2 regions of the Bacillus altaicus genome follow, and region 2 is predicted to be linked to the other one. Evidence: riboswitches for the same ligand, from Rfam matches in the RefSeq annotation. Region 2 holds a riboswitch; the other holds the start of a gene.
The links. A riboswitch is a leader RNA that binds a small molecule or an ion and turns the genes downstream of it on or off. The one in region 2 is predicted to bind cyclic di-AMP.
Positions count from the first base shown of each region.

Region 1: linked by a shared signal. The riboswitch ahead of ACE38F_RS18880 (APC family permease) and the one ahead of ACE38F_RS24080 (SipW-dependent-type signal peptide-containing protein) in region 2 are both predicted to bind cyclic di-AMP.

Region 1 covers NZ_CM143394.1:3,659,014-3,662,435, forward strand. The annotation lists gene ACE38F_RS18880 (APC family permease) at 146-1,972, opposite strand; cyclic di-AMP (ydaO/yuaA leader) riboswitch at 2,114-2,260, opposite strand; gene ACE38F_RS18885 (hypothetical protein) at 2,401-2,529, shown strand; gene panE (2-dehydropantoate 2-reductase) at 2,763-3,422, opposite strand, start outside.
Region 2 covers NZ_CM143394.1:4,652,605-4,656,026, forward strand. The annotation lists gene kdpA (potassium-transporting ATPase subunit KdpA) at 1-1,357, opposite strand, end outside; gene kdpF (K(+)-transporting ATPase subunit F) at 1,377-1,457, opposite strand; gene ACE38F_RS24080 (SipW-dependent-type signal peptide-containing protein) at 1,454-1,558, opposite strand; cyclic di-AMP (ydaO/yuaA leader) riboswitch at 1,654-1,799, opposite strand; gene ACE38F_RS24085 (hypothetical protein) at 1,965-2,099, opposite strand; cyclic di-AMP (ydaO/yuaA leader) riboswitch at 2,193-2,311, opposite strand; gene thiD (bifunctional hydroxymethylpyrimidine kinase/phosphomethylpyrimidine kinase) at 2,396-3,217, opposite strand; gene ACE38F_RS24095 (thiazole biosynthesis adenylyltransferase ThiF) at 3,224-3,422, opposite strand, start outside.

The DNA of each region.
Region 1 (3,422 bases), 990 kb from region 2:
TCCATATATCACAACAGAAAACACTAATTACTCACAATGAACAAAATTATATTGATATAATTTTTTAGACGGATATGCAATTATGCATAGCGTATACACAAAAAGGATAGCTTCACTTTCGTGAAACTATCCTTAAAAAATCTTCTTACTTTTTCAAATGATATGGAACTGTCGTAATAACAACATTTCTTTTATAGAGTAAATACGCACGAATGAGTAAACTAGACTGATTATGAAGAATGTTATGCCAACCTTTTTTCGGAATAAACTGTGGTATAACGACCGTAACTCGGTAATTTGATTCACTCGCCTTATATTGTACTGTATCAATAAATTTTGTTAGCGGCTGAATAATACTTCTATAATGAGAATGTAATGTAACAAGCCTTACTTCAGGTTGCCACTTCTCCCATTTCTCTTCAAATTTCTTTTCCTCTTCTCTGTCAAAAGCAACATACACAGCGATAACTTGATCTGCAGAAAGAGCTTTAGCATAGTTCAATGAATTTTCTACTACATGAGTCATACCAGCTACAGGAACGACAATTACATTCCCCTCTATCGGAACAATCCGTTCACAAGTTTTTAAACTTAATTGATCGCCCACTGCATCATAATGTTTCTTAATTCGATGGAACAAGAAGATAATAGCAGGTAAGAAAATAAGGATCGACCAAACTTGTGCAAATTTAGTTAAAAAGAACATGCTCATTACGATAAAACTAATGACTGCACCAATTAAATTAACCGTTAATCTCAAAACCCATCCTTCAGGTTTTTCACGAAGCCATTTTAATACCATTCCAGTTTGAGAAAGTGTAAACGGAATAAATACCCCTACCGCATATAATGGAATTAAATGTTCTGTTCGCCCTTGGAAAGCTACAATTAAAATAATTGAAGAAATTCCAAGTATAATAATACCGTTTGAATAACCTAGACGGTCTCCTCTAATCGTAAACATTCTTGGTATGAATTTATCTTTCGCAAGATTAACTGCTAATAACGGAAATGCAGAATAACCTGTGTTAGCAGCAAGAATTAATATTAAAGCTGTTGTACCTTGTATGAAATAGTACATGAAATTACGCCCAAATGTTTGTTCAGCTATTTGAGATACGACTGTTACTTCCTTACTCGGTGTAACTCCGTAATAATAAGCTAAAAAGACAATTCCTGTGAATAAAACCGCAAGTAATGCACCCATTGCAAGCAATGTTTTTGCTGCATTGTTTGGGGCAGGATCTTTAAAGTTTGGAATTGCATTAGAAATTGCTTCAACACCTGTTAATGCAGAACTACCTGATGCGAATGCTCTTAACAGTAAAAACAAACTAATTCCCGCAACTGGTGTTCCAATTGGCGCATGTAAAGTAGGTGAAACGTGCCCAGTTAAAATATTATATATTCCTACACCAATTAATATAAATAATGCTAAAACGAATAAATAAACCGGATATGCTAAAACGGAAGCTGATTCCGTTACGCCCCTTAAATTTAAGATAGTAATCAATATGACAAATATAATCGCAATGATTACATTATGTGCATGTAAGCTAGGAAAAGCAGATGTGAGCGCATCTGTACCTGCAGATACACTTACTGCAACAGTTAAAATATAATCGACTAATAAAGATCCACCAGCTATTAAGCCTGGATTCATCCCTAAGTTTTCTTTTGATACAACATATGCGCCCCCACCATGAGGGTAAGCAAAAATAATTTGACGATAAGATAAAATAAGAGCTGTCAATAATACTAATACCCCAACAGCTATCGGAATGGAATACCAATAAGCTATTGCTCCAAGTCCTGCTAAAGCAATTAATATTTGTTCTGGACCATATGCAACCGATGACAATGCGTCAGAAGATAAAATTGCTAGTGCCTTCGTTTTATTGAGCTTTTGTTCGCCTAACTCAGTTGATTTTAACGGTCTTCCAATTAAAAATCTTTTAATAGATGAAACCACTGCTGTCCACTCTCCAATAATTTTGTACGAACTTTTCTGCTTGTTTCAGCCCATAAACTTTTTTAGAAAACAAAAAATGTCTACAAGCCGTCAAGAAATAGACTTGTAGACATTATATTTTTTGTCGCACAAGCTCCACCTTCCTTCTCAATATAACGCTTACGAGGTTAGCTGTCGGATTCGGGCCTATGAGTAGCCCTACCTTTTTCAAGGATTCACCCCATTGAATTATGCACTAATTCATTAAAACGGGTCCCCCGCACCATGCGGTTTAAGCGATTTAGAAAATTGAAACTGTGGATTATAATACTCCTTTATTTTCAAAATGTAAACAAAAATTTTTAAAAATAAAAAATTCAAAATGATTGCGCATAATCCGCCGATAAATATACATAATGAATACTAAAAAATCCACAAAGGAGACCCATATGTCTAAAGAAAAGAAACCGCTTTTTTCCGATTCATATTTAGATGCATTAGCAAGCGAAATTAATCAATTATATGGTAACCGTGATAAAGAAAAAAATACGACAGAAAGAATTAAAAGAAACGAATAAATCTTCACAATAAAGTGAAACTTTAATCAGTGGGGGTTTTGTTCATACCCCACTGATTATTAGCCTTGACCAATCGGGCGTTTACGGGCAGCCCGACTCCCACCTAACTTCTTTGCTCCACCTGAATTTTGAGGTGGGAGTTTTACTGCCCGCCAAATAGCGGGATAACCACAAAAAAGGATAGCAACGTAGTTATATTTTGCTATCCTTTATCCATTTTCATACTATTAAAATCATACTATTTCCTTACTTCGTATCATCTCTTCATACACCTTTAAATTTTGATATACAGCGCCTAATAAAGGTGCTTCTATAGAAAATTTCTCTGCTACATCCAGTAAGTATCCTTGTAAATGTTCCCCTTCGATGAGCGAACCTTTTTCCATATCACGCTGCATAGATGACTTCATATCATAAGAAATTTTATCAATCGTTTTCATATGTTCCTCAACAATATTATCTTTAACCGGAGCTCCCAATGCCCTCATAATTTGTACAGATTCCTCAAATAAATTTCGGATAAATTCACGTCCACCTTCACTTTCACGAATCGGTCCTATTGGTGCACGCATTAATGTTGTCACACCTGACATTACAGTGATAAATAAATATTTATGCCACATATCTTGCGTAATATTTTCACTTAAAACAAAACTTGCTTTTGTACCCGCAAACACTTTAGAAATAGGCTTTATTCTCTCTGCATCTTGAGGCTTAATTTCCCCAAATATAAGTCGGTTGGCAGCACTAGTTTGTACAATTTCTCCTTGATCGTTTAACGTCGTCTCGATAAAGCATAAACCGCCAATCACTTTTTCCACGCCGAATTCCTTTTGTAATAGTGATAAATGAGCGATACCATTTAACAATGGGATTATGACTGTATTCTCACC
Region 2 (3,422 bases):
CAACTTGCGTTAAACCGTGGAAACCTGAATGAGAAATTGCATCCGTCCCTAAACTTGTTGAAAGAGCTAATGCTGAAAATCCTAAGATAAGTAATGGATGAAATAGAATCGTTACTGCAATTAATTTCATTTCCTTACCTTCAATCTTTTTACCTAAAAACTCTGGTGTCCTTCCGACCATTAATCCAGATATAAAGACTGCAATAATTGCATACATAATAATATTAATAAAGCCCGCTCCAACACCACCGTATACTGTATTCAACATCATATTTACGAGTGGTACTAATCCTCCAATTGGTGTTAACGTATCATGCATCGTATTAACGGCCCCTGTTTCAGCGGCTGTCGTTACTGTTGCGTATAGTGAAGAAAATACTGTTCCAAATCGCACTTCTTTTCCTTCTGTACTTCCTTGTACATGTTCGATACCCATTCCATTTAATGCCGGATTACCATTTAATTCAGATGTAGTAATCGTTATAAATCCGAGTAAAAACACCATAAATAGTGAAACGAAAAGGATACGTCCTTGTTTTTTATTTCCTACCATTCTTCCGTACGTAAATGGAAGTGCTGTTGGCAATAACATCATAAGCATCATTTGCAAAATATTACTCATTTGCCCTGGATTTTCGAAAGGATGTGTAGAGTTTGCTCCGAAAAATCCTCCGCCGTTATTTCCAAGTTCCTTAATGGAAACGAATGATGCAACTGGACCACGTAAAATACTTTGCTTCGCACCATCAATTGTTTGTGCTGTAACCGCCCCATCTAACGTTTGTGGTACACCAAGTGCGACGAAGACTAACGCCGCAATAAATGCGATAGGAAGAAAAACTCTCGTTAACGCTCTCGTAAAATCAACGAAAAAGTTACCAAGTTCTTTTCCAGCGAGCCCTCTTATAAATGCCATAACGATGGCTAACGTCGTTGCTGGTGCCGCAAACATTAAAAATGTAATCCCGATTAATTGTGATAAATAAGATAAACCATTTTCACCGCTGTAATGCTGTAAGTTTGTATCAGCCATAAAACTAATCGCTGTATTAAAAGCGAGCGTAGGCTCCATCCCTTCAATATGCGCTGGATTTAATGGCAATACACCTTGTAATCTGAAAATGAAATATACGACGACAATCATAAATCCATTGAGTAAAACTAATGATAATGCGTACTGTTTCCACGTTTGATTGTATGCTTTTACACCCGTAATTTTAAAAATAAGTTTTTCAAAAGGCCCGAATACTTTATCTAGCTTTTTGCTACCTTGAAAGGCTTTCTCTAAATAAATCCCCATTGGCTTTGCTACTAAAATAAACAAGAGCATTGTAATAACGACTGCAACCCAAATCATAATGAATGATTCCCCCTAATTAAAACTTTTCTGGATTTAATAATGCGTACACTAAGTACACCGTAATCGCTGCAACAATAACCGATAAGGCAATCATCATGATTGCTTCCCTTCTTTCACAACTTTATCTGACCAACTTGCAAGACTTACCATCGATGCGACTAACCCAACAAAAATCCCGATCATTACAACATCTAACATAACTACCCCTCACTTTTTGTTAAAATTTACCATATAGTTATCAAAAAAAGAACACTAAGCTCTACTTAGTGTTCGAAACGAACAACACAAAGTAAACCTCCTCTCTAAACGCTTACGAGGTTAGCTGTCGGATTCGGGCCTAAAGAGTAGCCCTACTTTCAAAATTGAAAGATTCACCCCAAGTGACGATGCACAAAATTGGTTCCCCCGCTCCATTTCTGGAACTCAGCGATTTTAGGTTTTTTTTGGAAATTTCATGAATGATTCATGAGAGTAAATATACTCCTCTATATTTAACTTGTAAAGAGGCAAATTACTGAAAATAAGAAAATATTTTATCATTTAAGCGCTTACATTACGTATTATTAATATTCTTTCATCTGTTTCCTTGTCTTTTCTTTCTTTTTCATAAATATGACCCTTTAAATGTGAAATAGAAAGAGCGAATTACATGAAGTGCATAGCTTGTTGCACTCAGTATTCGCTCTCTTAAACTCTTTACCTTATTTTCTTCTCCAACACAAATAAGCGTTAATTCCATGTACCTCATCCTCCTTAGCATAAAAGAACTCAAACATAGATTGATATTCTCCTATACTAATCAGACCGACGAAGTGATATATCCATCATGGCACCGCCCTCTCTCAAGACGCTTACGAAGTTAGCTGTCGGATTCGGGCCTTGAGAGTAGCCCTACTTTCAACATTGAAAGATTCCCCCGCTCCATACATTTGGACTCAGCGTATTACAAAAAATGTATTCTGGCTAATATATCACTCCTGTATTTGGAAAAATCAAACATAAAAAAGCCAGTTAACAAACTGGCTTCTCATGTCTTTATACACGTGTATTATTCATCTTATAAGCAAAATGATTCGTCGGCCCATGACCACTACCAATATTCAATGGCTCTTCAATCGCTATACTAATAAATCGTTTTGCTTCTTGAACTGCCTCTTCAATTGAATATCCTTTCGCAAGTCCTGCTGTAACTGCAGACGCGAATGTACATCCGCTTCCGTGCGTTTGCTTTGAAGGAATTCGTTCACTTCTAAATTCGATAAACTGCTCACCATCAAAGAGTAAATCGATTACTTCATTACCTTGATATTCTGCATGTCCGCCCTTCATAAGCACATATTTAGCCCCTAATTCGTGCAATACTTTCGCAGCTTCTTTACTATCTTCTATATTTTGAATCTCCATCCCAGTTAACACTTCTGCTTCAGGAACATTCGGTGTTACAACAGTTGCTAGTGGCAATAAATATTCTTTTAATGCTTGTACTGCTTCTTGTTGTAATAATGATGCTCCGCCTTTAGCAATCATAACAGGATCTAGTACAATATTATTCCAGCCAAATTTCTTAATATGTTCTGCAACAATTCGAATAATTTCACTACTAAATAGCATCCCTAGTTTCACAGCATCTGGTGTTAAATCCGTACCAATTGAATTCAGCTGTTCCGTAATTCCTTCTAAAGAAACAGGATATACCCCTTGAACGCCAAGCGTATTTTGAGCAGTAATTGCTGTAATAGCCGTCATTCCATACACACCCAGCTCTTGGAAAGTTTTTAAATCTGCTTGAATTCCAGCGCCGCCTCCGCTATCAGATCCTGCAATCGTTAAAGCTTTATTCACTTTCATCCCACTCATCCTTTTCTATCCAAAATAGCGATGATAAATTGTTTTCGCTTCACTTATATCTTTCGTTCCATGCACAAGTACACGACCATCTTTGAAAGCAACTAATCTCTTTTCTTCAACAGAAAATGATAATAAATATGGATTTACATTCAAATCATTCACGCGATTATTTAGCAATTCTTTATATTGCTCAAAATTCATTTCTTCTTTATGA